3 regions of the Paenibacillus sp. SN-8-1 genome follow, and region 2 is predicted to be linked to each of the others. Evidence: riboswitches for the same ligand, from Rfam matches in the RefSeq annotation. Region 2 holds a riboswitch; each other region holds the start of a gene.
The links. Region 2 has a riboswitch for cyclic di-AMP ahead of ACRRNK_RS01695 (APC family permease). Riboswitches for the same ligand answer to the same signal wherever they lie in the genome.
Positions count from the first base shown of each region.

Region 1: linked by a shared signal. The riboswitch ahead of ACRRNK_RS00490 (C40 family peptidase) and the one ahead of ACRRNK_RS01695 (APC family permease) in region 2 are both predicted to bind cyclic di-AMP.
Region 3: linked by a shared signal. The riboswitch ahead of ACRRNK_RS10260 (3D domain-containing protein) and the one ahead of ACRRNK_RS01695 (APC family permease) in region 2 are both predicted to bind cyclic di-AMP.

Region 1 is NZ_CP194782.1:96,586-106,416, forward strand. Features, by position in the region: gene ACRRNK_RS00445 (ATP-binding protein) at 1-66, shown strand, start outside; gene ACRRNK_RS00450 (pseudouridine synthase) at 115-816, shown strand; gene motB (flagellar motor protein MotB) at 898-1,701, opposite strand; gene motA (flagellar motor stator protein MotA) at 1,685-2,488, opposite strand; gene ACRRNK_RS00465 (hypothetical protein) at 2,713-3,006, shown strand; gene ACRRNK_RS00470 (4a-hydroxytetrahydrobiopterin dehydratase) at 3,228-3,527, shown strand; gene ACRRNK_RS00475 (c-type cytochrome) at 3,779-4,135, opposite strand; gene ACRRNK_RS00480 (GNAT family N-acetyltransferase) at 4,248-4,751, opposite strand; gene ACRRNK_RS00485 (C40 family peptidase) at 5,064-5,537, opposite strand; cyclic di-AMP (ydaO/yuaA leader) riboswitch at 5,542-5,680, opposite strand; gene ACRRNK_RS00490 (C40 family peptidase) at 6,021-6,512, opposite strand; cyclic di-AMP (ydaO/yuaA leader) riboswitch at 6,519-6,656, opposite strand; gene ACRRNK_RS00495 (hypothetical protein) at 6,878-7,693, opposite strand; gene ACRRNK_RS00500 (M1 family metallopeptidase) at 7,710-9,686, opposite strand.
Region 2 is NZ_CP194782.1:319,463-329,293, forward strand. Features, by position in the region: gene ACRRNK_RS01685 (HD-GYP domain-containing protein) at 1-261, shown strand, start outside; gene ACRRNK_RS01690 (GRAM domain-containing protein) at 398-715, shown strand; gene ACRRNK_RS01695 (APC family permease) at 802-2,640, opposite strand; cyclic di-AMP (ydaO/yuaA leader) riboswitch at 2,749-2,895, opposite strand; gene ACRRNK_RS01700 (hypothetical protein) at 3,147-4,178, opposite strand; gene ACRRNK_RS01705 (DUF6953 family protein) at 4,319-4,555, shown strand; gene rnhA (ribonuclease H) at 4,601-5,266, shown strand; gene ACRRNK_RS01715 (alpha/beta hydrolase family protein) at 5,309-6,814, opposite strand; gene ACRRNK_RS01720 (hypothetical protein) at 7,017-7,799, opposite strand; gene ACRRNK_RS01725 (stalk domain-containing protein) at 8,020-9,831, shown strand, end outside.
Region 3 is NZ_CP194782.1:2,166,368-2,176,198, reverse strand. Features, by position in the region: gene ACRRNK_RS10270 (dihydroorotate dehydrogenase electron transfer subunit) at 1-23, opposite strand, end outside; gene ACRRNK_RS10265 (polysaccharide deacetylase family protein) at 170-964, shown strand; gene ACRRNK_RS10260 (3D domain-containing protein) at 1,023-1,718, opposite strand; cyclic di-AMP (ydaO/yuaA leader) riboswitch at 1,727-1,905, opposite strand; gene ACRRNK_RS10255 (amino acid ABC transporter ATP-binding protein) at 2,070-2,792, opposite strand; gene ACRRNK_RS10250 (ABC transporter substrate-binding protein/permease) at 2,779-4,245, opposite strand; partial or broken gene ACRRNK_RS10245 (IS30 family transposase) at 4,628-5,332, opposite strand; gene ACRRNK_RS10240 (MFS transporter) at 5,454-6,680, opposite strand; gene ACRRNK_RS10235 (MerR family transcriptional regulator) at 6,825-7,577, shown strand; gene glgA (glycogen synthase GlgA) at 7,953-9,383, opposite strand; gene glgB (1,4-alpha-glucan branching protein GlgB) at 9,380-9,831, opposite strand, start outside.

The DNA.
Region 1 (9,831 bases), 220 kb from region 2:
GAAAGCGAGCTGGGCCGGGGGACGACGGTGACAGTAGCCTTGCCGAGTGGTGAGCAACCAAGGTAACATGTAGGAATAGTGCAGCCAGATGAGTAAAGAAAAGGTGTGAATTTTGTGCGGATTAATAAATTTATTAGCGAGTCAGGGTATTGTTCCCGGCGAGAGGCTGACAAGCTGGTGGAAGCAGGGAAGGTTACGATCAATGGTGTAGTTGCTCTTCTGGGGAGTCAGGCCGAAGAGGGCGATGATGTCCGTGTGAACGGACAGCCTTTGACGGACAAGGAGAAGCATGTGTATTTAGCCCTTTATAAGCCAGTCGGCATTACAAGCACAACTGAGCGTCATGTACAAGGCAACATTGTGGACTTCGTGGGACACGAGAAAAGGATCTTTCCGATTGGCCGTCTCGACAAAGATTCTGAAGGGCTCATTCTTATGACGAATGATGGGGATATCGTTAATCGTATTCTTCGGGCTGAAGGAAAGCATGAGAAGGAATACATCGTAACGGTGGATAAGGCTATTAGCCCATACTTCGTAAGGGCCATGTCGGAAGGGGTAAGAATTCTTGGAGAAATGACGCTCCCATGTACAGTTACCCGAATGTCAGACCGGGTGTTTCGAATTATATTAACCGAAGGCAAGAACAGGCAGATCCGGCGAATGTGCAGCGCTTTGGGATATGAGGTAAGGCGCCTGCAGCGGATCCGGATTATGAATATTCACCTGGGTACCCAAAAAAGCGGCACATGGCGGGAGTTGACCGCTCAAGAGAAGCAGGACTTGGGACGCCAGCTGAACTATACCCTTACCTGATTCACGACTTATCTGAAGATTACCTAGCCCTTTCTGCACTAAAGGCCCCAACAGTTCAAGATGAGCTGTTGGGGCCTTTGGTTAAGGTGTAGAGGTAACGCCCTGCTGGGCATTATTTTGATACTTACGAAGAATCGAGACTTCCACGCGGCGGTTCTTAGCCCGTCCTTCCTCCGTGCTATTCGAGGCGACCGGATGATACTCGCCATATCCTGTGCTGACAAACTTCCTTGGATCCAGCTTACTGTTGAGAAGCAGAATTTTCATAAAGTTAAGCGCTCTTCCCGAACTGAGATCCCAGTTCGAGTCAAATTGTTGGTTAGAGATTGGAACATTATCCGTGTGACCGGACACGATAATGTCATAGTCCGGGAAGCCTTCTAGCATGACAGAGATGGCTTTAGCCAGCTGCTTGGATTCAGGCTTGACCGTGTCATCCCCGGAAGCGAACAGAGCCTTGTCGCTAATGGTAATCGTTAACTGGGACTGATTCAGCTTCGTATCCAGCTGGGATGACAGTCCGTTGACTTTGATGTAGCTGTCCATTTGCTTCTTCAGCTTCTCCAGATCTTCTTGCTCCTGACGCATAAGCTCGCTTCGCTTCTTGCTCATCGACATACTCTGGGTGCTCTGCTGAGCTGAACTTTCCTGTGGTGTATTCGTATCTGTTCCTTCACTTGAGCTCTTATCCATTACGCCTACACCGCCATTCAAAGCGATGCTAAAGGCCTTGCTCATCTGTTCAAACTTCTTGGCGTCCGTGGAGCTCATTCCATACAGTACAATAAACAGGGCGAGCAGCAGGGTGAGAAGGTCGGCATAAGGAATCAGCCAGGATTCGTCGGCATGTTCCTCATGCGGTTCATGTCTATTCTTTTTGCTCACCGGTCGTCTCCTCCTTATCCTGAAGCTTGGCACGTTCAGTTGGAGTTAGGAAGACCGCCAGCTTCTGCTGAATGGCAATAGTGGAGACACCAGATTGGATGGAGAGGAGTCCCTCGACCATCATAAGACGGATTTCAATTTCACGTTTGGAGATACGTTTGAGCTTATTGGATATAGGATGCCATAAGACGTAACCTGAGAATATCCCGAGCATGGTGGCTACGAAGGCTCCGGCGATCGCATGTCCCAGCTTCTCCATATCAGTCATATCAGCCAACGCCGCGATCAGACCGATAACGGCACCGAGTACCCCGAGCGTAGGAGCATACATCCCGGCTTGGGAGAAAATTAAGGCACCGGCGCGGTGGCGTTCTTCGGTAGCAGCGATGTCCTCGGCAAGCACATCACTGACAAATTCTTGATCATTACCGTCGATGATCATCCGCATTCCACCCCGGAGAAAGTCGTCATCGATCTCTTCAACCTTGCTCTCTAGAGCAAGAAGTCCTTCACGGCGGGTAATGGAAGCCCATTCCATGAACAGCGTAATCAATTCAGGTTTGGTGATCATTTTGGGCTTAACAAATAGTAATTTAAGAAGCTTCGGAAACTTCTTCAGTTCTGAAGCCGGGAAACCGACAAAGAGTGATGCTGCGGTACCTACAAAAATGATGATATAAGCCGCCGGGTTATTTACCAGGTTGATGATGGGTGCGCCTTTGAGTATCATACCCACGACAATTGCCACAAGACCCAGTACTAGTCCTATAAGTGTTGATATTTCCATTAATACACCTCGTCCATGAGATAGAATTGAATCCTTTCAGTCTTTCCGGCATCCTTCCGTCAAGACAGTTTCTAGACAGAAACCACAGGAACTTGCAGCCTTCTTTCTGTAAGAAACGGTTTACCTACTTTATCGACAGATTTCCTTTTTTTTTTAAGATGAATTTTCAGTTATAATGAAAAGAGTGGTTCTTAAGTAGAGATCTAGGAAGGCGGAGAGCATAGATGGGCGTAAAACACGCAAGAGATTACGGAGATATTCTGGCAGAATTAACAGCTGCGGTAGGATTGATTGAGGATAGTTATGTTTTCTTTGAAATGGAGGCTGACGATTGGGAAAGACTGTCTGAGGAGGACAGACGCGAGGTCCACGAGGCTTTAGCTGAGGACCTGTTCTATGGTCTGGGGACAGAGCCGGTTATCACGGTAGGCAGTGGTGTGATTATGCTTGATTCCAGCCTGCACCGGATCAACATCCTGGTTGGGGATACGGAGCTTGCTACCGTTCTTCTGGTGTAGACATACACATTAACCTGGATGTGGATTTAAGCCTTATGTCGTGTTAATATATCGTGAGAAGCGTTATCGTTTAGGTCCTTAAGTTCTGTTCTGGGTATTTAGTGGGAAGAGGGATCTGCGATACAGGCGGGTACACGGGTCATAAGAAGATGTGAAGGACAGCCGGTTCTTAAGTCAATCCAGGACAGTTCGGACGTTGTATAGAATAGGGAGGAAATAGGATGCCATTTACACCTCAAGAAGTGGAAGCGCACTTAATTAATCTGGAAGGATGGGAGATGGAAGAGGAAAGATGGATTGTGCGTAAATATGTATTCTCAAACTTCATGAAGGGCATTGCCTTTGTAGACGAAGTTGCGGCTATCTCGGAGGCTTTCAATCATCATCCATTTATCACTATAGACCATAAGACCGTGACGCTCCGTCTAACCTCTTGGGAAGCTGGCGGGATTACTGCAGTGGATATCAAGGAAGCCCAGCAGTATAACGAGGCTTTTGAGAAGGCACGCTCGGCTGAGTAAATAACGCAATAGGAAGATGAATTACTGCGTGGGGCTTACACCGCCATACAGAGCGGTTAAAGGGCACCAGATTTGGATTCCAAACTTAAGTCATATTGCGGACCTCATGCCGTGTGTTGCGATGGAACAGCAGAGGTTCTTACATATTTCAGGGGCAGATTCCCTCAGAATAGCAGAGAAGCGCATATCCAATAAAAAACACGCCCTCCGGAATACGCTTACAGCGTAAAAGAGGGCGCGCTTTGATTTAGTTATTTTTTTGCGGCAAGCCATTCCGCTACATTGGCAATCTCTTCGGGCTTCAATTTGTCTTTGAATGACGGCATGGCGTCTTTACCCTTGGTAACTGTGGTAAAAATTTGCTCATTGGTCAACTGCGCACCGACCTTTTGCAGACTAGGTCCAACCTTACCCTCAAGCTGATCACCGTGACAGCTGATACAGTTGGCTTTGACAGTAGCTTCTGCCTTGGCTGCATCCAACGTGACCTTCGGCATAGTAGGCTTATTCTCCTGTGCTACTTGTTCTTTACCCGGCAGGTTGAACATGAGCACGATGGCCAAAGCGCACGCGATAAAGAACAAACCGCTCATGATCCACTTTTGCATTCCAATCGTCCCTCCTATGTATGATACCTTCTCTCATTATAACGGAACATCCTGTTTGATCATAGCATTTGTGACAAAAAAACAAACAAGTTGTTCACTTTGACTTATTTCATCAGCCGGAGTGCGATTGGTCATTGTGATATACCATGCAGTAGAAAGGCTTCATTCCATCCGGAGTCCGCCGCTCATATTGGTCCGTGATTTGGAACCCCGCCTTCTCATAGGTACGAATGGCCCGCTCATTCCATGTAAGGACTTCCAGATCCACCTCATGATGCGGATAGCGGCGCAGGGCCTCATGGACGACAGCCTGTACGAACGACTTACCCCGTCCCTGCCCACACCAATCAGGCCGCATTCCAATCCCTAAGCGGGAGACACCCACCATGGGAAAGATCTGCGCAAATCCGGCTAACTCCCCTGTATTCGCAAGAACAGACACGTACTGCTCCCGGCGAAGCTGCGGGTCCCCAAATTCAATCTCAAGCGATTTCATTTGTTCCCAGGAGTCAAAGCTGTAGATATCATAAGGCGGGTCGTAGACCCAGGAGCAGATGTCTTGTGCGTGGGATTCTTCCATAGGAATAACCTTGAAGTACGAAGAGCTATTCATCAAAAGGAGTACCTCATTTCGTTCTGATCTAATTCATTTAGAATATGAATATTCAATTGTGTTTTATATAGAGAAAATTTCGAAAAAAAAAGAACTAAATATGTGTTTTCACACGTTTAACCCCTATGGCAGTGGGTAAATATAGAATAAGCAAATATATGGAATAAAATTATTTATTCATTCGAAATGTCTGAAACCTTTTACAGTTAACACACGTTTTAGAAGTAGGTACTAAGGAAGCAAAAAGACCGCAGGCGATTCCGGCAAGAATCGTGCGGTCCACGCGGATGTAAATTCCATTTGAGGGAATGGAGTTTACAGGTTCACAGCATATTTAGTGTATTTGGCTTGGCTGAGAACACGTTTAGCTCCAACGTAGCGTTTGCTGTAGTAGCTGCTGCTGAGACGGTCAATATGGATGCCTTTTGAGGAAGAGGCGTGTGCGAATTGGCCGTTTCCAATGAATACTCCGACATGAGATACACCGGTACCGAACGTATTAAAGAAGACAAGATCTCCTGCTTTCAACTGGCTCTTCGCCATAACTGGAGAACCTTGATGAAATTGAGCTTTGGATTGACGGGCAAGTGTTACACCCATCTTCTTGAACACAAAAGATGTAAATCCGGAACAATCGAAACCACTTGAAGTTACGCCACCCCATTTATACGGAGTACCGTATACACTCTTCACCGTATGAGTTAGTGTGGAATCTGCGAAAGCGCTACCTGTTCCAAGTGTGAACAATAATGCCAAGCTCGTTGCCGCTGCTGCTAGTTTCTTTCTCAAGTTGTTAAACTCCTTCCAAGGCCTGCGAGGTTAGCTTGAGGATTCGGTTGAAGGTTCCCTATGACCCCTTTAATGCAAGATCAATTCACCCATAACTGGTTCCCCCGTTTCCCAGGTGCGTGGGAATTCGGCTGATTTGTTGGTTTAGTGCACCTGAACTGAAAATCCTCGAGATAACGAGATTTCAGGACCCAGCGTTCACGGGAAGTGCTTGTATGACTCTTGTAATGAACATCAAGACAGCCTTCAGAACGCTCCGACATATGACAGTAATAATTACAAAGTTGTTACTAATTCCTTGACTATTGTACCAAAGGCCCCAAGCTTTGGCAAGTTGGATCTCACTTTTTATGTCAAAAAAACATATGATTACGATTTATTTGTCGAAAAATTGGTTAATACTAACTAAAATCCCTAGTTTTGGGCAAACAAAAACCCGCAAGATTCCGGCAAGAATCACTGCGGGCGGGCCAAGGGAACTGCTTATTCTACATCGTCGTTGTCTTTAGAGGAATCGGCAACAGATTGAAATACTTCGTTGCTCATAATACGCTTAGCTCCAACGTAGCGGTTGGTGTAGTAGCTATCACTCAGCTTGCTGATGGTAACGCCCTTTGAGGAAGAGGCGTGTGCGAATTTGCCATTACCGACATATACACCCACATGTGACACACCATTACCAAAAGTATTGAAGAATACCAGATCTCCGGCTTTCAATTCATCTTTCGATACGGCCTTGCCCATTTTGAATTGGGAGCCAGATTGGTGAGGAAGGTTTATTCCCAGTTTGTCAAATACATACATCGTAAAGCCTGAGCAATCGAAGCCGCTAGTGGTAGTTCCACCTGACTTATACTCCGTGCCAATTACTTTGTCCACGACTTTGTCCAGCTTGGAGTCTGCGAAAACGCTTCCAGTCCCAAGTGTGAACAAAATGGACATAGATACTGCTGCAACTACAAGTTTCTTCTTCAAAAGCGGTTAAACTCCTTCCAATGCCTGCGAGGTTAGCTTAAGGATTCGGTTGAAGGTCCCCTATGATCCCTCCGTTGCGAGATCAATTCACCCAAAATTGGTTCCCCCGTTTCCCGGTGCCCGGGAATTCGGCTTGATATCTGTGCACCTATAACAAGAATACGACATGGAAGTCGAATATCCTGCTGTGACAAAAAAATAATTACAATGTTGTTACTGTCTGTTCATAATTCACATTGTAGCAAGGGAGGTATCTTTTGGCAATGGTTACTTGCGAGATTTCCCGGAGGGTTGAAAGAAAAAGGGCCTCCGCAGAGAAGCGGAAGCCTTGGTGGACGCGGGTTTAAGGAAGATGGAGGTAGTTCTCAATTCTTCTCATTCCAAAGGTGATATTGCGAGGCTATGTGCCAAATACTGAGAGTCGTGCGAATGAAAGGATAGGTTTGCTGAAGGATAAGGGCGAGAAATCCGGTCCAGATCCAGGATGCTGTACTGAAAGCACCGAATAGAAGCAGGGCTGTTCCGCCTAGGAACAGAGATATTCCCGTAACGATAAGCAGTCGCCGCAAGCAGCTTAGGATAGAGGAGAACATTCCCCGCCCGAAGATATAACCGAACTGTGCATATAGAAGAAGCTGATGGATGAGATAGCCATAAATCAGCCAACCCAGAATATATATAGCAGTATAGAGGAGCGGATAGCCGCCAGTCTGTATACCCTGTACAAGAAGATCCAGCACCTTCGGTCCGATCCAGTAAGCAGGACCTAGAACAAGGATGAGCTCTATGAGGTAAAAGATGGTGACCGGCTTCCACAGCCGGCCAATCCCTTGGAAGAACACCAGACCGGCTCCGTCCGGGGTTAGCGGACGAAGTCCATACAGAATTCCTGCCTGAATGAGCGGCGTAAGCAGTATTCGCAGGATGAACATGCCGGCAAGAAGCCAGAAGTACAGATGCACCTCTGAGCTGTATTTCAGCTCCAGCTGGCCTTCAATAAGAAATAGAATGCGGCTCAGGTCGCTCGGCGCTGGATCGGGGTAGCGCTGCAGAAGCGGAATAATGGCAGAATTGATCAGCCTATAGAGAAATACACCCCACAGCAGCTGATATAGAAATAGGATAATGACGACCGGAAACTGTTCCTTGGTACTTTGCCATCCGTTACGAATGTATCTCATTCTACTATTGGTCACCTCACCATGAGAGCAATCCAAGTAGGGACTCCACTACTTTGGTTATGCCCAGATTCCACCGCGTGCCTGTCTTCTCTTCCACTTCTGCCTTCAGATAGTTATTGATATGCTTGTTCTCCAGCACCAGGGTATAGCCGGGATCAATCATAGCCCAGGCCAGAGGCTGTTTGTACCGCAGCTTGTAGACAATCTGACTCTCATCGCCCTTCCAGGTCTTGCGCACGATTTGTCCATCTTTAAAGCTGAATAGAATGGGGACCTCCGGATAGCTTCCGCCGAGTCTGCTGATCTTCACGACAGACTCATATAGCGGGCCAGCGCTGGTCTGTACGGGGTTCACTGTAATGGAATCAACCGAGTAGTTCGTCATTTGTCCGCTGTATACATATTGATTGAAGTAATCTTTCCATGACCGCCCGGTAACCTGTTCAACGATTCTCTGAAAATCAGAGGTTGTGGGATGCTTGAAGCGGTACTTGGCACTGTAGCGGGCCATGATCTTGTTCATGGTGCTGGTTCCAACCTGACGTTCAATGCCGAGCAGCACGAGCTTGCCGCGGGTATATACATTTTGGGCATAGGTGTCAGAAGATGCGTATTTCCATGCTTCCAGGGGCAGTGCGGCTGGCTGATTCACGAAGCTTGCCTGCACAGGCAGATTAGGCTTAATCCCATAGGCGCTCTCCATGAGTTTGTCCTCGGCATAAGAGGTGAATCCCTCATCGAGCCATGCTTCCTCAAATTCGTTACTGGCGATCATACCGTAGAAATACTGGTGGCCGATTTCATGCACCACGGTTCTCTCCAGCTCATACCCGGGCGATTCCGAGGTGGCTCCGAAGGCGGTAACGAGGGTCGGATATTCCATTCCACCCGCACCATTGCCGCTTGCCGGGGGTACAACGATGGATAAAGTCGAATAGGGATAACGGCCATACCAATTGCTGTAGGAAGACAGAGCGGCCTTAGCCGCATAGAAGTAACGGTCCTTCAGGTCCTTGTGAAGCGGGTCGAGATACAGCTTGATCCGTACACCGGGAACCTCGGCTGAAGAGAAAGGCTCCTCTGCATAGACAAAGTTCGGGGAAGCAGCCCAGGCAAAGTCATGTACATCGTCAGCATAGAACTGATAAATCTTGCGATTCTGCTTGACGACTGCGGTCTTGGTGGGAAAGCCGGTCGCTGCGACGATATAGGAGCTTGGCACATTGATCCGTACGCTGAAGATACCGAAATCGGAATAGAATTCCGAGCTTCCGTGATATTGATGAAGGTTCCAGCCTTCGGAGGTACGGCCTCTTGTTCCTGCTGGCTCATACACACTTAATTTAGGGAACCACTGACCGGCCATCACGAAGTTATCTGCTGTACCCATGCGGGCGAATACTTTAGGGAGCTGGACCTCAAAGTTAATGAGGAGGGTGATGCTCTCTCCACCTTGAACCGGACGGGGAAGGCGAACCTTAACCAGGGTCTGGTCCTTCGTATTCCCATCATCAGGCTGAACATACTGAAGACGGTGAATCAAGGAGATGCCGTCGGTGGTCCGGATTCCGGTCAGCTTCATGGAGCCCCATCCATCCTTCGGCATGGTGTCCCCTCGAAGCTTGCCTCCGGATTCTTTCATGAAGGTCGTATCCTTGGAAGCGAAGGCGTTCGGATACAGGTGAAAGTAGAGCTCGCTCACGGGTTGTCTACCCGGGTGCTTCCAAGTCACACTTTCAGTGCCGATTAAGGTGCGTTCCTTCTCATCCAGATTCACATCGATGTGATATTCGGCAACGCGGTCACTAAGCTGCTCCGTACCTGGAGTGCCGATACTCTCTGGTGCCTTGGGCTGATCTTGCGGGAGCTTGCCCATTTCTGGTGCAAATGAGGGCTGGGCAGGGGCGGGTGTCAGACTGAGCCATACAGCGCCGCCGATAACAATAAAGCTGAGAATGGAAATGAGTATAATTTTGATCCGTGGTGGGGTCATTCTTGGATACCTCCCGTTGACAAGCATCTAAGGCATGTATATGTTTGCATCTGGAGGATTATTAGTTAAAATTAAAATATATAGAGCCTATTGTTATCGAGGAAGTCTGAATCTTCAGCAAGGCTGCGGCTCACTAATGGAGGGG
Region 2 (9,831 bases):
ATCGTGGCTGTCGCGGATGTGTATGATGCGCTAACTTCAACCCGAGCTTACCGGAAGGCCTGGACCCACGAAGAAGCGATGAAGCTGATTACCGAGAATCAGGGGACTCATTTCGATGCGGAATGTGTTAAGGCTTGGATTCGGGTATGCGAGCAGAACCCTGAGGTCTATGAGTATCCGGCGCATGTGATGGAAGAGTGGGATCAAAGACGAATGCTCCACCCTGGGGGAGAGCCCAAGGGGGCTGGGGTCATCGGCTAGAGTTAGAACGTAGGGGCACATGAAGTGCCTCTTTTTTATTTGCTATTATTGATCAATTTACAGATGCAGATGCTATTATGCGACATCACTATTATATTAGTAATAAGGTGGGAGTTACGGAAGGAGGAACGAGGGGATGGAAGTTAGAGATCAGGAAGTAGTCTTGATCCACGCACAGGCTAATTACTATAAGAGTGCGCAAGAACAATTAATTGGAGACCTGATCGTGACAAGCCAGAGGACGATTTTCGAATCAAAGAAAGTGAGTATATTTGCGGAAGACATGGAGATCTCTCACGATCAGATTAAATATATTGAGAAGTTCAACTTTTTATCTTTAATCCCTAGTGGACTAAAGATTGTAACTGTTACAGGAGAGCAATTTAAGTTTAGAACGGCAAATCGGGATGGGCTTATTAAGGCGTACATACAGACACAAGTTACAGTACTTTGAATCATTCCGCTTGTGGAGCGGCCGTGAAATAAAAGGGGGAAGTCCCGCTAGCCATAATGGCTGATGCGGCTTCCCCTTTTTTGAGTTTACTTTGTTAAATGATAAGGAACCGTTGTAACAATAACTTTTCTCCGGTACAGCAGCTTGGTACGAATCACAAGACCCGACTGATTATGGAGGATGTTATGCCAGCCCTTCTTGGGAATGAACTGGGGAATCACCACGGTGACCTGATAATTCGATTCACTTGCCTTGCGCTGGACGGTATCTACGAATTTGAGAAGCGGCTGGATGATGCTGCGGTAAGGCGAGTGCAAGGTGACCAGTCTGACATCAGGCTGCCACTTCATCCATTTGGCCTCAAATTCGTTCTCATCCTGCTTTTCAAAAGACACATACACCGCAATGACCTGATGCGCGTTAAGCGACTTGGCATAGTTCAGTGAATTCTCAACCACATGAGTAATCCCCGCAACAGGAACAATGATCACGTTCCCTTCGATTGGTATGGAGGGCTCACAGGTCGTAAGCCGCAGCTGATCCCCGACCGCCAGATAGTGCTTCTTGATCCGGTAAAAGATATAGATGATAATCGGCAAGAAAATCAATACGGGCCATACCTGCGCGAATTTGGTTAAGAAGAACATAATCGTAACGATCAAGCTGATCAGGGCACCGATGCTGTTAATAATGAGTTTGGACATCCAGCCGCTCGGCTTCTCCCGAACCCATTTGAAGATCATGCCTGTTTGGGACAGGGTAAACGGGATGAACACGCCCACAGCATACAGCGGAATCAGGTGCTCAGTCTGTCCTTTGAACATAAGGATCAACAGAATGGAGCAGACTCCGAGAATAATAATACCGTTAGAGTACCCTAATCGGTCTCCGCGAACCGTGAACATTCTGGGAATGAACTTATCCTTAGCCAGATTGACGGCCAGTAGCGGGAATGCGGAATACCCCGTGTTGGCAGCGAGAATCAAGATTAAAGCGGTCGTCCCTTGAATAAAGTAGTACATGAAATTCCGTCCAAAGGTCTGTTCAGCAATTTGTGAGACGACAGTGACCTCAGCTCTCGGCGCAACTCCGTAATAGTAAGCCAGGAACACGATGCCAGTGAACAGTAAGGCCAAGAGTGTTCCCATCGCCATTAAGGTTTTGGAGGCATTATTGGGAGCCGGGTCTTTGAAGTTAGGAATCGCATTTGAGATAGCTTCTACACCGGTTAGCGCCGAACTGCCGGAAGCGAACGCCTTGAGAAGCAGGAACAAGCTTATACCCGCTACGGGAGTGCCCACCGGAGTATGGAGCTCAGGGGATACGTGCCCGGTCAGAATATTGTAAATGCCCACCGCGATAAGGATGAACAGAGCCAGAACGAACAAATACACAGGATAAGCGAGAATGGAAGCGGACTCCGTTACCCCTCTCAGATTCAAGGTGGTAATGAAGAGTACGAATACGATCGCAATAATCACTGTAAAAGGGTGCAGACTCGGAAACGCAGAGGTTATTGCATCCGTACCGGCCGATACACTCACCGCAACTGTGAGAATGTAATCGACCAGCAAGGAGCCTCCGGCCACCAAGCCGTAATTCATTCCAAGGTTCTCCTTGGATACAACATAAGCCCCGCCGCCATGCGGATAAGCAAAAATAATCTGCCGATAAGATAAAATAAGAGCCGCGAGCAATACCAGCACACCTACCGCAATCGGGATGGAATACCAGAAGGCTGCCGCACTAAGAGTAAATAGTACAATCAGGATTTGTTCAGGACCATAAGCTACGGATGATAGCGCATCGGATGAAAGGATTGCTAAGGCTTTGGTTTTGTTGAGCTTTTGCTCACCCAGTTCATTTGACTTGAGTGGGCGCCCAATTAGGATTCTCTTTAGAGCTGACAATCTTTTCACCACCATTTAAGTCAATAAATTTAACAACTTCAGTTACGCCTACGAAGTGTAAAATGCCCACTAGTCTAATCTAAAATACTGTGGACACGGATATTTTACTTAAACGAGCTCCACCTTCCTTCTCAAATAACGCTTACGGAGTTAGCTGTCGGATTCGGGCCCTTGAGTAGCCCTACCTTGAAAGGATTCACCCCTGGATTGCTGCGGCAATCCGTTTGAACGGTTCCCCCGTACTCATACGAGTTTCAGCGATATGGAAATCGAAACCGATGCTTATGATACTCTCCTCCACCATCCTTGTAAACACTTTTTCATCCACATTAAACGGCTCGTCCAAATGTAGAATAAGCACTTATTTAAAGGAAGCGATTACATTTAGACAAAGAGGTATTCCTTTGTCCCATGAGCTTCTTAACGTCGGTTTCCCAGCGTTCTATCGCCTTTTCGAGCGATCAGGAAAAGCCCCCTCCGAAGGCTGGAGAGGGCTCGCTTATAAATATAAAATTAGTTTCTTATCCTTGCTCTGTCTTTTCCTTGTCACCGCCGAATTGAACGCCCAGGTGGCCGTTATGACTACCCAAGTTTCCTCCTATGTCAAAGCCCACACCTTTGCCGCCGCCCAAATGGGCGTCGCTGTGGATGCCTACGCCATGCTTGCCGCCCACTTTGCCGCCCACGTCATAGCCGACACCCTTGCCGATGCCAAGGTGTCCGCCGGCGTGTGCGCCGATTCCGTGCTTGCCGCCCACATTGGCTCCGGCATCAAAGGCTAAGCCCTGCTTCAGGTTCAAGTCCGCGCCGGCATGGGCGCTGGCGCCATAGGTGCTTCCGCCGAGCTGTCCGGCAGCAGAGGCGCCGATTCCTTGAAGGCCGAGATGGCCTTCGCCCTGAAGACCGAGCCCGTGCTTGCCGCCGATTTTGGCTCCGGTATCGACTTGAAGTCCCTTCCCGCCGCCGAGGCTGGCATCGGCATGAGCACCTACCCCATAACCGCTGCCGCCCAAGTGGCCGCCAGCCTGGAACCCTGCTCCTTGCCCGCCGCCGAGATGCCCGGCGGTCTGTATTCCTACGCCATGCTCACCGCCAAGGCTTCCGGCCGCATCGAAGGCAAGCCCTTGCCCGCCACCGATCTGGGCATCAGCATGGGCATCAAGCCCGTACTTTCCGCCATACTGGGCTTTGGATTGAAGGTTCAGCTCGAAATCCCTTGGTTTGGTCTCCTGATCTTCATTTCTGCCGTAGTACTGTCCGTCCCTATGATGGTGATGGTGCTCACCTCCGTGATCATGTCCAAATCCGCCTTCATGGTGATAACCGGGGTATCCTCCGCCTGGGAAATACCCGGGATATGGATAGACGTAATAGGGAGGATACGAATAAGGGTAGGGATATACATATGGGTAATGATAAAGGTAAGGATACAGATAAGGAGTAGGGTAGGAATAGGAATTCGGATAAATGGAGCGGTAATTCGGATATCTATTAGGGAAGTACGGCGGATACGTCATCTGAGCATTTAGGTCGGTACTCACATTACTTGTCATACAGGAACCCTCCAATAATATTGATGATGTAGCCTATTCACAAATGAGCTGAAATGACACCCGCCCAGGAATTGAATGATGATCCCAAATCAGATACCATGCTGTATAGGACTAAATCAGTTAAGGAGCTGGAGAAGCGAGTGGAAGTCACAGAGCAGCAGGTTGCACAGTGGATGGTCCAGGAGATCAGACACAGGGGCATCCTGCACCAGGAAGAAGCGATCCAATACGTCAGAAGCCATTTCGGAGAACAGTATGTATTTATAAATGAGAACGGTAATGCCTCGCTGTCCAAGGAAGTGAAGAAGGCGTTCCGCAAGCTGCATGGCGGCCGGGTAGCCTGGGACCGGGACGGGTTCTTCTGGGCATGGACCTAAATCTTAAGGGACGGACAGCACCTAGTGAAGGAGAGAAAAGAAGCTATGGCAAGTCAGAAATATTATGTGGTGTGGGAAGGCAGCACCCCTGGGGTGTATGCAACGTGGGCGGAGTGTAAAGCTCAGGTTGATGCCTACAAGGATGCCAAGTACAAATCCTATCCTTCCAAGGCCGAAGCCGAGAAGGCTTACCAGGAAGGCTGGAAGAAGCATTGGGGCAAGTCCGCGGCGTCTGCGGGAGGAACACAAAGCCGGGGCACGCAGAAGGCTGAAGGTTCGGCAGGTGTGTCGGCAGCCCGGGGACACATTGACTATGACAGCATATCTGTCGATGTGGGAACCAAGGGGAATCCCGGGCCGATCGAGTATCGGGGCGTGAGCACACGAACAGGAGAAGTGATCTTTGAACGGGGTCCCATTCCAAATGGGACGAACAATCTGGGAGAGTTTCTTGCGATAGTTCATTCCCTGGCCTATTTGAAGCAGAAGGGCAGCAAGATGACAGTGTATAGCGACTCGAGAACGGCTCTCAAATGGGTCCGCGAGAAGCAAGTGGCTACGACACTTGCGCGAAACGAATCCACCCGCGAAGTCTGGGATCTTGTGGACCGCGCGGTGGCTTGGCTGAAATCGAACAGCTATGACAACAAGCTGCTCAAGTGGGAGACCCAGGAGTGGGGCGAGATTAAAGCGGATTACGGGCGCAAATAAGGCTTGGCGGGGCTTGAAGGGGAGCATATCTGAACCGGTAGCCTATTCCAACAGCGAGGTTACGAACTTCACCTCCGGAAAGCGGCTATCCGGTCCTTTCATCAAGATTCCGCCTTGATTTTTCAGATACTTATCGAAGAAATCCAGCATGTAGGCATTGATAACGGTGTTCGCTCTTTCGGGCGCGATTTTTCCTGTAATGCCCAACAATTTGAAAATCGGAGAGATGAACTGCACGTCGGCAAAATTTAAATGCTCCGTTTTGTCGATATAGAGGAATTGTCCCCCTGCGGCAACCGTGTCGCGCATCCGTTCAAGCTCTAACTTCTTGTCTTCCGTTACTTGATCCTCCCACTCTCTTGTTGAGCCCATCCGCTTAAGCTCTGCCTCCGTGTAGGTGTGGTTATCCATCACCATCTTTAAATTTTCGAATTCGCTTTCCGAGTTGATGAACAAGAACGGCTTTCGCAGACCCTCTCTGTCACGCAGTCGATATAGTCCTCCATCAAGGTCGATCCCGGCCGCGATTCGCGGATCATAAGAAGCGTCATAGGCCGTCGCGCCGCCGATGGAATGACCGAATATCCCGACATGACCAAGATCAATCCTCCCTTTTAGATGACTTGGAATCTGCCCCGATTGGATGAGCTCAAATTGGTCCAGCACGAAAGACACATCGTCAGTCAAAACTTTTCCCAACTTGTCGCGATTTCCTCTACTTGTCCTGTAATCATCGCCCGGCGAGAATAAGTCGTCAGTTGTGCTGGTCGTAATCAGGCCGTCCGGAAATTCGGTTGCAAATGTATTGTAGGTATGGTCGATCACCGCCACGATATATCCGTGACTCGCGAGGTTTTCGGCTTGCGACGTATGGAGGAACCTGGAAGAGCCATTGCCGGGATTCGCAAGAATCAGAGGGTATGAAGCCTGTGCCGAGGAGACTTCGGACCCCGAATAAGTATGACTGGATACGTACTTCAAGTGTTGAAAAGTAAACCCGGGAAGCCCATATTGCGCAGCCATATAAGGCAAAATCTGAATATCGGGAATAAAGGCTTCATAATTACCGGTGCCAGCTTGAGCCGGATACCATACCTGGACCATGAAGTCTCTCTTTCCATCTGCTCCTGCGCCAAAAATCTCTTTCCTATTTGAATCTACGAGATGTAGAGTTTGCGTACCTACCTTAAATTTGCCAGTCGGTTCAGGTAGTTGAAAAACAGGAAAAGCATACATAAGACCTGCCGTTACGACTAGCATGATCGCTATAGCGGCATAGGCTGAGCCCAACATAAATCGTGGGAGTTTTTTTTGGCAAGTTTTTTTGAAATAGCAATAACCTGAAATGGCTAAAAAAATGATTGTTATGCAATAAGGGAAAATCATTTGAATTCGGTATCCTTCCACCGTCCAATGCATGACCAGGAACAATGTGGCGATCCCGCTTGCGGCGAATACTGGATTTCTACGCCGTCCTTTTTGTAATAGAACTGTTAAAGCAAACAAGCCGATGTCTGACAAAAAAAGCAACAGTTCAAACAGCCTCATCTCGATTCTCCTTTTAAAAAATCTCGATTTCCTTTCGTTCCAATCTTATCCCGCCAGGCTGGTCTGAGCTATCGATTTGCCTTTCATCTACCTTACAATGTTGTAACTCGGGTCTTGCAGCATTGGAGGACTCGTAAAACTAGGCATATAATTTTGGGTATACAAAAAGCTGTCCCTTGTGGGACAGCTCTTTCCTTAGATTCTACTTAAATTTATTCACATAAGTTGAGAACTCTGTGCTGAACTGGGAGATTAACTTGCGTCCCGAGGCCAGCTTGTCATTAGCCTGCTTGATCAGCTTGGAGTCGACTTTGGTAGAATAGAGGGCCTTCTTCACAATGGTCATTCCTTCGAGTTGAAGGGATGCGCCTTTAATGTAAAGTCCATTCAGTCTTGCCAGTTCCTTGTTCGGCGTCTTGATGGCTTTAAGTCCGGAGATGAACTTTGTATAGTTTGGAATAACCGTATTGGCAAAGGCTAGATAAGCCTCCTTGCGGTTCTTGCTTGTGAAGTAGCTGTATTTGTTAGACGTATTAATGGCTTTGTCCTCATATTGAACAAGCTTCTCCAGGGCAGCGGCATAATCTTTGATTTGCTGGATAGCCGGGTCGACTGGAGGCTCTGTCACATTGAATGGAATACTAATTGGCTCATATCCATATACAGTGATAATTACATTAGCAGTGCCTGGACCTTCCGCATATACATCAATAATACCGAACCCGTCCTCGGTGCTTACTACCGACGGGTTATCTGAGGTAGAGTCAACATCAATGGATAGAATGCCGTCTGCGCATTTGTAACGGATGGTTGTGCCCACTTTATAAGGATCATTGGATACAACCAGGTCATGGGTATCTACCTGGAACGTGCACACATCGTCAGTCAGCGGCTTAACTTCAGCAGCAGCACTTACCGACGGGAACGCCAGCACGGCAATCAGAATGGTGGCGAACAGCCACTTGGTGAATCGATAGGTCTTCATTTTAATAAAATCCTCCATACCTTGTAATGATTTTTTATGTACATTGTTATTATCGGGAAATTAGTCAGGCCTTTCCAGGCAAAAATTTACTTTAATCTACATAAAGTATTCTATAATTTAAAGAGCGGCAAAAAATTTCCCTTCAGAGGAAACTTTTAACATGGATGCTGCGTCCAATATATGCAAACAAGCAATTATAGGTTTGATAGAGGAGGATACTATGAAAAGAGTCATTTCCCTGCTTACGATAATCACTTTAGTTGCTTCATTATCGTGGCAGACGCAGGCTAGTGCCGCTTCACCCATCCGCATCTATATGAATGGGATCAAATTAGCCGCAGACCAGGCGCCCATTGAGAAACAGGGACGCGTTCTGCTTCCGCTCCGGGCTATTTTTGAGGCGCTCGATGCGACAGTGGACTGGAATGCCAAGACGAGCATGATCACAGCCAAGAAAGGGGGCACAACGGTTACCCTCAAGATGGGCTCCAATTCGGCAACCATTAATAACCAGAGGGTCACCTTGGATGTTCCAGCCCAGGAGATAAAGGGACGCACGCTGGTACCGGTAAGGTTTGTCAGCACGGCACTGGGAGCCGATGTGAATTGGAATGCCTCTACCCGCAGCGTGTATATTAACAATTCGGATACCACACCTGAGCCTGAACCGTCCGGTCTGAGTTCGGTATCTTACGTCACTCCGCGGATTATAAGTCAATATGGGGATGGCCGGGATTTGAACGTCAGCTTCTCCAAATCGGCCAATGAAGCTTTGGTGAATCAGTATCGTGTTCTCGTTGTCAAAACAAGCAGAACAAGTGGATTCAGCGAAACTGCGGCAGGGCAAGTATCTTCAGCGAACTATACAGTTGTAGGGCTTCAAGGATCAGAACGCTCTGTGAATCTATCCTCGCAGACCCGGGATACGGACGGAGAACTGCTTCGCTCGGGTATATCTTATAACGTGTATGTTCTAACGGTCGGCAGAAATGGCCAAATCGCTCTCTCTAACGCATCTACGGCTGTAACGTTAGGGTCTAGTGCAGCGGCGACCTCTGTTAAGGGTACGGACATTGCCGATTACGGGGATGGCCGGGATTTGTCTGTCAGCTTCACCAAAGCACAGAATGAGTCCTACATTGCGAATTACCGGATCTTTGTCGTGAAGACCAAGGACGCAAGCAACTTCAGTCTGTCCGCGGCAAGCAGCGCGGCGGCATCGAATTATACAACCGTGTACAAGACGGGGGCTTCGACTCTTAGCGCGACGCTAGGCTCCTCGGCCAGAGATACCTCCGGCGAGTATATCAAGAATGACGTCTCTTATACGATCTATGTATTATCGGTAAGCAGCAACTTAAATATCGCATCCAATCAGTTATCTGTGGGCTCGTCAGCGATCACTTTAAACGGCAGCACAGTTACAGCCCCGTATATTACAGCTGTTAGTGACGTCAGTGACTATAGCGATGGGCGTGACGTGAAGATCAGTTTCAACAAGGTCTCCGATGAATCCCGTATTAGTGGATACCGGGTATTTGCGGTTAGGGAGCAGAACGCTTCCAACTTCACATTATCCTCTGCAAATGCGCTGTCCAGCAGCTATTACACTACAATTAACAAGAATGGATACAATATCAGCCAACAGCTGAATTCAAATTCCAGAGATGTGAATGGGTCCCTTCTCACGACGGGAATAGCCTACCGTTTCTTCGTTATGGCCGTAGGCACTGGCAGTTACTCGGGTACGAATACTCTGTCTTCGATGTCCTCATCTCTGACCTTGTGGAACAACACTAACGTGAACGCCGTGACCAATGTGGGTGTTAGTGATGTAACGGATTATAATGATGGCCGTGATCTGAGAGTAACCTTTACCCGGGCGAGCAATGAATCTAATATCAGCCATTATCGTATCTTTGTCGTCAGAACGGGTAGTGCAGGCAGCTTCGGTCTTTCCACGGCGAATAATTTGTCCAGCAGCTATTACACGTATGTAAGCAAGACCGGCTATAACATCAGCCAGGTGCTG
Region 3 (9,831 bases), 1.8 Mb from region 2:
ATATTAGACAATATTTCAGCCATGACTTACTCCCCCCTGAACATTACGATGCCTCTTTTCAACTGGGGCTGCCGTGATATTGCTCACAGAGCAGGCGGACTCTGGATAAAACCGCCCATATCAGGAAATAACAACAGGTACTATGTCCTGTAAAAGGAGAGATTTCTTGATGCGGAACAAATATGCAATTTTATTTGTGTTGCTTGTCCTATCGATGCTGCCGAGTTCCCAAGCTGCTTCTGCAGCCCGGATGACTCAGGACCCTGAGGAGCAGAACTCCACAAGCAAAGTTGCATCAAGTCATGAATCATTAACACTTGGTGAATTAAGAAGGAAGTATGCCGAGACCTTTAAATTCAGGGGGCCTCACGTTAAGCAGATCGCGCTGACCTTCGATGATGTTCCTGATCCCCGCTTCACCCCTCAAGTCCTTGATATTCTTGCTAAATATCATATTAAAGCCACTTTCTTTGTGGTGGGCAATCGGGCGGAGAAGCATCCTGGTCTTGTCAGGCGTATTCAACGTGAGGGACATCTGATCGGCAACCACTCTTATAACCACCCTTTATTCAAAAATCGTAACCTTGCTTATTTCAAAGATCAGATTCTCCGTACTGAGAAGATCATTTACAACCTTACAGGATCCCGCCCCAAGTTAATCCGGCCTCCTTATGGGGAGATTAATGAGGAGCAATTGCGATGGGCGAAGGCCAGTGGTTACAAGGTGATTAATTGGAACGTTGATTCGAAAGACTGGAAAGGTCTGTCCAAAGATCAGGTGAAACGCAATATTTTGAGCGCCGCAGGTCCCGGCTCCATTATTCTTCAGCATGCCGGAGGTGGAGTTGGCGCAGATCTCTCGGGATCTGTACAAGCATTGCCAGAAGTAAGAAACACACTAAGAAGTAAGGGCTATACTTTTGTTGATCTGAGCAAACTCCTCCATATCAAAGGATCTAAGTAAGCAAAAGAGGAAAGACTCCATATATATCTGGAGTCTTTCCTCTTTGAATTAATTCCAATTATTTAATGACATATAGCTTCACATTCTGAAAGCCAAATGTGTCCACAGTCGACTGGCTGCCAGGAATGAAGATGTCTATACGGTTCCCTTTGATCGCGCTGCCTTGATCTGTCGCTTTTGCAACAAATGCTTTCTTCGGAAGACCAGAATGACTATGACCGGTCACTAACACCTTAGTTCCCATAGGGATTACTTTGGGATCTACTGCAATAGTGCCCAAAGCAAGCGGATTACCATAATAATCAACCGGCCCCCATCCATTCTCACTAGGATCTGCGGAATAGGCTGTAGCTACAACATTGATGGTCTTGGAGTAATTAAAAGATTTCCCCCATGCTTCCACAACTTTGTTTGCTGTGAATACTTTGAGTGTAGCAAGCGGATCTGCCTTTTTAACGATCAGACTAGCCCCAATGCTGGCAGTTTTCAGACTGGTTGGCAGCTTGATCGGCAATCCTGCATAAATATTATTAGGATTGATACTGGGATTCGCAGTCATTAGGTTGTTGATAGAGATCCCATATTTCTTGGACAGTGTGTAATAGGTGTCTCCCTCTACTGCAGTATGTACGGAGTCAGCATGGACAGGGGTCATGTGGATAAACGCGGCCATGCCAAGCATGGCTGTAACCGTTTTCGCGACTAACGACAATTTGTTTACCTTTTTGTTCTGTGTAAGATTCTTAGATGACATAAATAAAATCCTCCTTTTAATCATGCCTGCGGAGTTAGCTGTCGGATTCGGATTGAGGATACAACCCGGCGCTCTAATTAAAAAGCAGCGCTTCACCCCAAGGATTATCTATCAGATGTTGATAAGATAGTTAATCCGTAAATCATCCCCCGCACTTGAAAGCTTCAAGTTTCGGCACTTCGAATATATCACAATTCTGTAACCAATTGACCAAGCAATTGCTGGAAATCATATTCGTATCGCGTAAATTATTACAAGTATTCCATAGATATGGGTCCCTGAGTTTCCAAAAAAAAAACTCTATCCATTGGGATAGAGCTTAAGGTTATACAATTGATTCTGTTCCTACCTTTACAATACTTTGCTTAAGAAATCCTGTGTACGCGGGTGGGTTGGATTGCCCAGAACAACTTCTGGGGAACCCTGCTCAATGATCGTGCCTTGATCCATGAACAGAATCCTGTCACCGACTTCTCTGGCAAAGCCCATCTCATGAGTAACAATGACCATGGTCATTCCCTTCTCAGCCAGCTTCTTCATGACATCCAGAACCTCGCCCACCATCTCTGGATCAAGGGCCGATGTAGGTTCATCGAAGAGCATTACATGCGGCTCCATGGCAAGCGCCCTCGCAATGGCGATCCGCTGTTTCTGTCCACCAGACAGCTGTGCGGGAAATGCTCCCTTCTTGTCTTCAAGTCCAACGGTTCGGAGCAGATCCAGAGCTATCTCTTCAGCCTTTGAACGATCAAGCTTCTTAACCTGGATGGGAGCTAGAGTTATATTCTCCAGCACCGTTTTGTGGGGGAACAGATTAAACTGCTGGAATACCATGCCCATTTTCTCACGTGTCAGGTTAATATTATGCTTCTTATCTGTGATTAGTTCACCTTCAAAACGGATTTCGCCTGCAGTAGGCTGTTCAAGCAAATTGAGGCAGCGGAGAAATGTACTTTTACCGGATCCGCTCGGACCAATAACGACAACAACTTCACCTTTCTCAATCTCTGCATCGATGCCTTTAAGAATCTCCAGCTTTCCGTAGGATTTATGCAAATTTTTAATGGATATCACTAGTTCTCAGCTTCCTTTCCAATAGACCCAATAGTTTAGAAAGTACAAAGGTCATGATGAAGTAGATCACGGCTGCAACGAGGAGAGGATTCAGCCCCGCAAAAGAAATACCGCGAACCACCTGGGCTTGGAACATCAGATCAGCTACACCGATGAATGAAACTATCGAGGATTCTTTAATGATCGTAATGAATTCATTACCAATCGCAGGCAGAACATTCTTAATCGCTTGCGGTAGAATGATGAAGCGGAACGCCTTACCACTGGACATTCCAAGTGATCTTGCAGCTTCCATTTGCCCCTTATCCACGCCCTGAATACCTGCGCGGAACACTTCAGCAAGGTAGGCTGAACTGTTGATGGATAAAGTAATTATCCCTGATTCCAATGCAGTGAAATTAATATGGAAGGTCAGCGCGAGCCCATAATGAATGATCAAGAGCTGGACAAGCATAGGTGTTCCGCGCAGAACCTCAATGTAAGCCACACCGATCCAGCGAAGAATCGCGATTCGGTTCATCCGCAGCAAGCTGATGAAGAGCCCGATAATGAACCCGAATATGACTCCGAGTACAGACAGAAGGAGTGTATATTTAATACCCGCGATATAATAATCTTTATATTTCAGGAAGAAAGAGAATGTATCTTGGGCCTTCTGCTTCCCGTTAACCAAGCTGCTGGCATCATCAACGAACTGCTGAATTTTGCCATCCTTGATTAAATGGGCTAGTGTGTTATTAATACTGCTGAGCAGCTCGGGGTTATCCTTCTTGACCCCAATAGCATAACCGAAATCCTCTACCTGAGGTACCGCATCCGTAATAGCGAAATCATCCGTAAGATTAGCCTGGGCTACCGGTCCTTCAATAATAGCCGCATCGACACGGTTAGTCTGAAGCTGCATAAGTATATCAGAAACTTTATCTAGAGAGGTTAACTGTGCGCCTTCAATCTTCTGGCCAATCTCCTCCTGCAGGGAAGATTTTTGAACGCCGATCTTGGCCCCTTTTAACGTATCCATGGTGTTGTACTTGTCTTTATCTGCTTTACGAACCATAATGGACTGATTCGCGCGATAATACACGGTGGAGAAGTCGATACTCTTCTTCCGCTCTGGTGTAGGGTTCATTCCTGAGATCAGAAAGTCTACACGACCACTTGTCAAAGCTGGCAGCAGGCTGTCAAAGCTCATATCCTCTATTTTCAGTTCCGCACCCATATCCGCAGCAATCTGCTTCGCAATCTGAATGTCAAAACCTACAATTTGATCCTTCCCGTCAATAACTTTATGAAACTCATAGGGTGGAAAGTCAGCACTTGTTCCCAGCACAATCGTCTTCTTCGCTGGATTCGTGCCTTCATCGGCATAAGCCGACCCAGATAGCCCTGAGTAAGATAGTACGAAGCACAGCAGGACTATGATCAGCGTCTGTAATTTTCTCAATTTTGTTATCGCTCCTTGCTTCTATTTTAGTTGTTTATCATATTAGGACTGAGTCATTATAAAACAGCATGTATTATTATGCAATAAAAAAGGGCTGTTCCCCGCGAAGGAAAATATCACCAGTAAACAAACCAAACGACATTCCTTAGAATGCCGTCTGTGAATATGCCTTATTCTAGTCTAAATGTACATTCCTAGGGTGTGTCTTCAAACTTGTTTAAAAGGTAATACATGGGTTAAATACATTAGATGAATACACGATACGAAATAAAAGAGACACAATGGCAGCGAGTTCAAGACCTGTTTCCACCTGAACGAAAACCACAGGGAGGACGTCCGGCTTTGGACAACCGAACCATGTTTTGCGCCCGATCCATGCTGGTGAACGCGCACAATGGTATTCCTTCCCCCGGTCAACGGTGGCGGTCTTGAAGGCTCCTTGTGGAAACTGCCCAGTTACTACTCCGAATGCAATCTCCATGGAATGAGCGGTGCGGTCAGGCATCTTAACAGCCAGGTACATACGCGTCTTGCGTTCAATAAAAGTCGCTACGCAGGCACGACTTTTTCCCCGGCTGGAGACAACTGTATCGAGTTCCCAGTGACCGAATGACTCACGCTTCTTAACGGATTTAGGACGCTGGACAATCGTTTTACCCACTAGAAACCGGCCACGTGTCTCCATAGGCTTCCGTCGTTTTCCTTTATGGCGCAACACGTTAACTTCGCCCCCAGCCAGACGTCCGTCATAAAGCCACTGGTAAATTGTTTTGAAGCATACAAACGGCTTTCCGCTTGCTCGACGTTCTTCAGCGATCTACTCAGGCGACCATGTCTGGTTCAGCTTATCCTCCAGTTCATCAGCTAACTCCGTCGTGAAGCGACCTTTCGGCTTGCTGGACTTCCGCCGCTCTTCGTAGGCAATTTGCGCTGTCTCTGCTTGGTATACGCCACTCAAGCTTCCTCGCTTTAGTTCTCTTGCGATTGCTGAGTGGTGCCTCCCTAACTCCCTGCCGATTTCCCGATTCGACCATCCAATTCGGATTAGGACTTCTAGCTGGCTACGTTCGGTTATGCTTAGATGAGTGTAACTCATGGTTATATTCTCCTGTTGTTATATGAAAATAAAGTGCTTAAATTGGTGAATAAAGTTATAAACCGCGAAACCGCACTAGCGTGTAGTATAATAACCTGCCCCGTCCAGAGTTAATGATTCATTATGCCACCGATTGCTCCCCTTTTCCTTTGCTTCGGAAAAGCGGAATCATAATTAGGAATCCTGCAAAAAAACAGAATCCGGCCAATTCGTACACAATTGTAAGTGAAAGTATATTTTTCAACACACCTGCAACACTCATCATAAGGAGCATCGCTCCCGTCATAAGCGGAGTGCGGATTCCCATTACCCGACCTATAAAGTTTTGATCGGTATGCTGCATGACCATTGCGCTATTTCCGACAAAAATGGCCGGTTGCAGAAGAGCAATGATGAATTGGGCTATCATCGTTAGCCATATCACGGTTGACATCCCTGTTAAGATGATCCCGACACCGTTGACGAGTAAACCAATCATAAGGAAACGTTGTGGGGCGATCTTAGCCGCGAGAGCAAATATTACTATTCCTCCGACAATTTCACCCAAACCGTAAGGTATGCTAATCCATTTCAAAGCCTCTGCAGGCAAGTCCAACTGCTCCGTAACGAGGAAGATGCCAAGCGGCGTAATTAACCCAACTCCTAGTCCCACCAACGTGAAACATATACTGAGCTGCAAGAGTAACTTGTTTACGAAGACAAAATGAATGCTGTCCGCTATTTCGCGAAATAGCGAAGATGGGTTGGTCTCTCGATTCTTTATTTTCTTTTCATCAGACGGGACGAAGACAAGGGAAAAAGCAGATAACAGAAAGCAAGCGCTAGTCGTCAATATTGAAACTTCAATTCCGAATTGCTGATATACCAACGTTCCCAGGATCGGACCAAGAACCATAAAGACAGATGTTATGGTTTGTAGCAAAGACATGCAGGATTGTGCATCTTCATCACGCACATGATTCTTAAATAGCTTCATGCCGGAAGGCTGTGCAAACTGTGATAGAATGGAAGAGCATAATGTTGCTAAAAAAATGATCTTCCATGTTCCAACTTCCAACATAACAAAGACAATAAATACGGATAACGAACTTAAACATTCACACCAAACCATTGTTCTCTTGGGCCGCCATCTATCCGCGAATACTCCACCAATGAAAGAAAAGATAAAAATTGGCGCATATTCCGCGACCGAAATCATGGAAACGGCAAATGAATCTCCTCCTGTCACCTCCATAACATACAAGAGGACAGCAAAATTACGAATCCAAATACCCATTTGAGAAAATAGAGTTGAAATCATAACGGCTCGAACAAAGCCGTTTCGAAGCAGTTGAACGGATCCTGACATTTCTAGTTTCCTCCCTCGTCATCTATTTCGAAAATCATCTTAGTGCCTACTGTAAGGGAAGGGTCAATATTTTTTTGAAAAAGTTCGACTTGACTCTCCTCTTAGGGAAGACAATAAGCTACCTAGTGAAGGGAGGAATGAGCAATATTGTACACGGTAAAAGAAGTATCGGAACTGTCCAATGTTACAATCAAAACGCTTCATCATTATCACAAGATCGGTCTTCTCTTACCTTGTAAGATAAGTGAAGCTGGATACCGGTTGTATGAAGCGAAAGAGCTGGAACGTTTGCAAGAGATTCTATTTTATAGAGAATTGGATTTTTCCTTAGACCAAATCAAGGAAATGATGGAACATCATTCAGACCGGCTATCCATTCTTTCGCAGCAGGAGGAGTTGCTCCTTTGCCGCAAAGACAGACTGGATACCATCATTCAAACATTGCGTAAATCCATTGCATGTATAAAGGAAGGGGAATCCATGGATAATAAGGAAATGTTCAAAGGTTTTGAAAACGAGGAAGAGTGGAACAAAGCGCTGACTGAGCAAAATCAATATTTGAAGGAATCGTATGGGGTGGAGTCTCATGAGGTTGCCCCAACGGATGTTAAGGAATTAAACGAACAAGCAGTCGAAGCCATGACTTTCATGAATGAAATGGCAAGTTCATTAAGAGAAGGCTTAAAGCATAACGATGAAAAAACAAGAAATTTGATTCGATGCCATCTTGAGTTTATGAATAAGCATGGGCACAAAGCATCGGTTGAAGACTTTGTAGCACAGACTCGTTTTTTTCTAAGTGATGACTTTCATCTTAAGATGCTTGAAAGTCAGCAAACCGGGTTGGCTTATTATCTATCAGCAGCGGCAGAGTCTTTCGCGGCAACGAATCAATAAAGCAAATCCGGTTGACTAAAAAAGCTGGTGTACCTTTTTAGTATAAGGGACACCAGCTTTATTTTGCTTGAAGGATGTTATTCCTTAATTGCTTCCGGAGCGCAAAATCTATTTAATTTTCTTTCTCACGTTAAACATCTACAACTTTTACTTTCAGACGACTACTCTGTAATAGTGAGTTGCGGTGATTCCATTTTACATAAATACTATCATGAACCTTTAATCTACCTGTCGCACTTCTCTTTACAATCCGTCAATAAAATAAAAAACTATCGTCGTCTGGCAACTCGCTACGATAAATTAGCGTGTACGTTCAAGGCTTTTTTGACTCTGGCATCGATTATAATGTGGCTTGCCTGAGTTTGAAGACACACCCTAGTTAAGTACACTCTGATAAATCTCCAAATACCTCTCCGCGGATACGTTCCAGCTGTAATCACCCGCGAATGCATTACGTACAATCTTCTTCCATTGATCAGGTTGATGATACATATGAACTGCCCTACGAATCGTGTAGAGCATATCATGAGCATTATAATGGTTAAATGAGAACCCATTCCCCTCACCGGTGAATTCATTGAATGAATGCACCGTATCATTCAGACCGCCAGTCTCCCGTACTACCGGAATGCTTCCGTAGCGAAGGGCCAATAGCTGGCTGATTCCGCACGGTTCAAATTTGGAAGGCATCAGGAAGATGTCACTTCCCGCATAGATTCGCCGGGATAAACCATCATTGAATTTAATTTGGGCAGACAGCTTGCTGGGATGGCGATGGGCCGCTTCCCGGAACCACTGCTCATATTCATGCTCCCCAGTTCCCAGTACAACGACTTGAACGTTGTCAAAGTGCAGAAGCTCATCCAGCACTCTTCTGACCAGCTCCAAGCCTTTTGAGTCAACAAGCCGTGTCACCATCGAGATCAGAGGAATCTTAGGATCCACAGGAAGCCCCAATTCTTGTTGAAGGAATGGCTTATTCTCACGTTTCTTGCTGAGACTGGTCCGATACTTGGCAGGAATCTCGGAATCCGTTGCCGGATTATACAGCTTCGTATCAATTCCGTTAACAATCCCGGATAACCGCCCGCCAAGCGATCTGAGAAGACCATCGAGTCCATACCCGTAGTACTCCGTTTTGATCTCTTCAGCATAGGTAGGACTTACAGTAGTCACATGATCGGCATAGACAAGTCCTGCTTTAAGATAATTGACGTTCCCGTAATATTCCAGACCATCCGGCGTAAAATAGTGATTCGGGAGGTCAAGAATATCAGGCAGAACCTCGTAGGGGAAGATGCCTTGATACAGCAAGTTATGTACCGTAAAAACGGTTCTTATGGACTGATAGAAAGGAGCGTGTGAATAATGATGCTGTAGAAATACCGGGATTAGTGCAGCATGCCAATCATGACAATGGATGACATCCGGCTGGAAGTCGATGTAAGGCAAAATTTCCAGTACTGCCCGGTTGAAGAAAGCGAAGCGTTCCCCATCATCCCCATAACCGTAAATTCCATCCCGTCCATAGTAAAACTCGTTATCGATGAAGTAGACAGGAATCCCTTCAAAACTAAGCTCTTCAATTCCGCAGTATTGGGATCTCCAGGCTAATGGAACCTTGATAATGTCTACCGGCATGAGCTGACCCCGGAATTGATCCGGAACCGCCTTGTACTTCGGCAACACAATACGCACATCATGACCGGCTTTTAGGAGCGCTTTGGGCAACGCTCCAATTACATCGGCCAGACCACCCGTTTTTACGAACGGAATTGCTTCTGCAGCCGCAAACAGAATTTTCATGTCGTCTTCCTCCTTTGTGTAGTTTTACGTTTCTTGGGAATCTCATTCGGACTGCTGCTGAGCTGCTCCGTCTGCTGTCTCGCCCGTGTTCTCCCCTGTTTCTTCCAGATTGAAATACTCAGCGGAGGAACCGATATTTCCAAGCTATGCAGCTGGCCGTGCCAGGATATTTTCTCCGATTTGACGGGCGTCTGATTGGCCCCTGAGCCGCCGAATTCTTCAGCGTCACTGGAGAATACCAGCTCATAAGTTCCAGGCTTGGCTACTCCAAGCCGGTAGGTATCCCTCTTCACCGGTTGGAAGTTGATCACAACGAGCAGGCTGTCGCCAGGTCTTTTCCCTTTACGAAAAAAAGATATAACACTTTGGGAAGCATCATGCGGGGATACCCATTCATAACCTTCCATGCCGTGATCCAGCTCCCAAAGCGCCTTCTCTTCTAGATAGA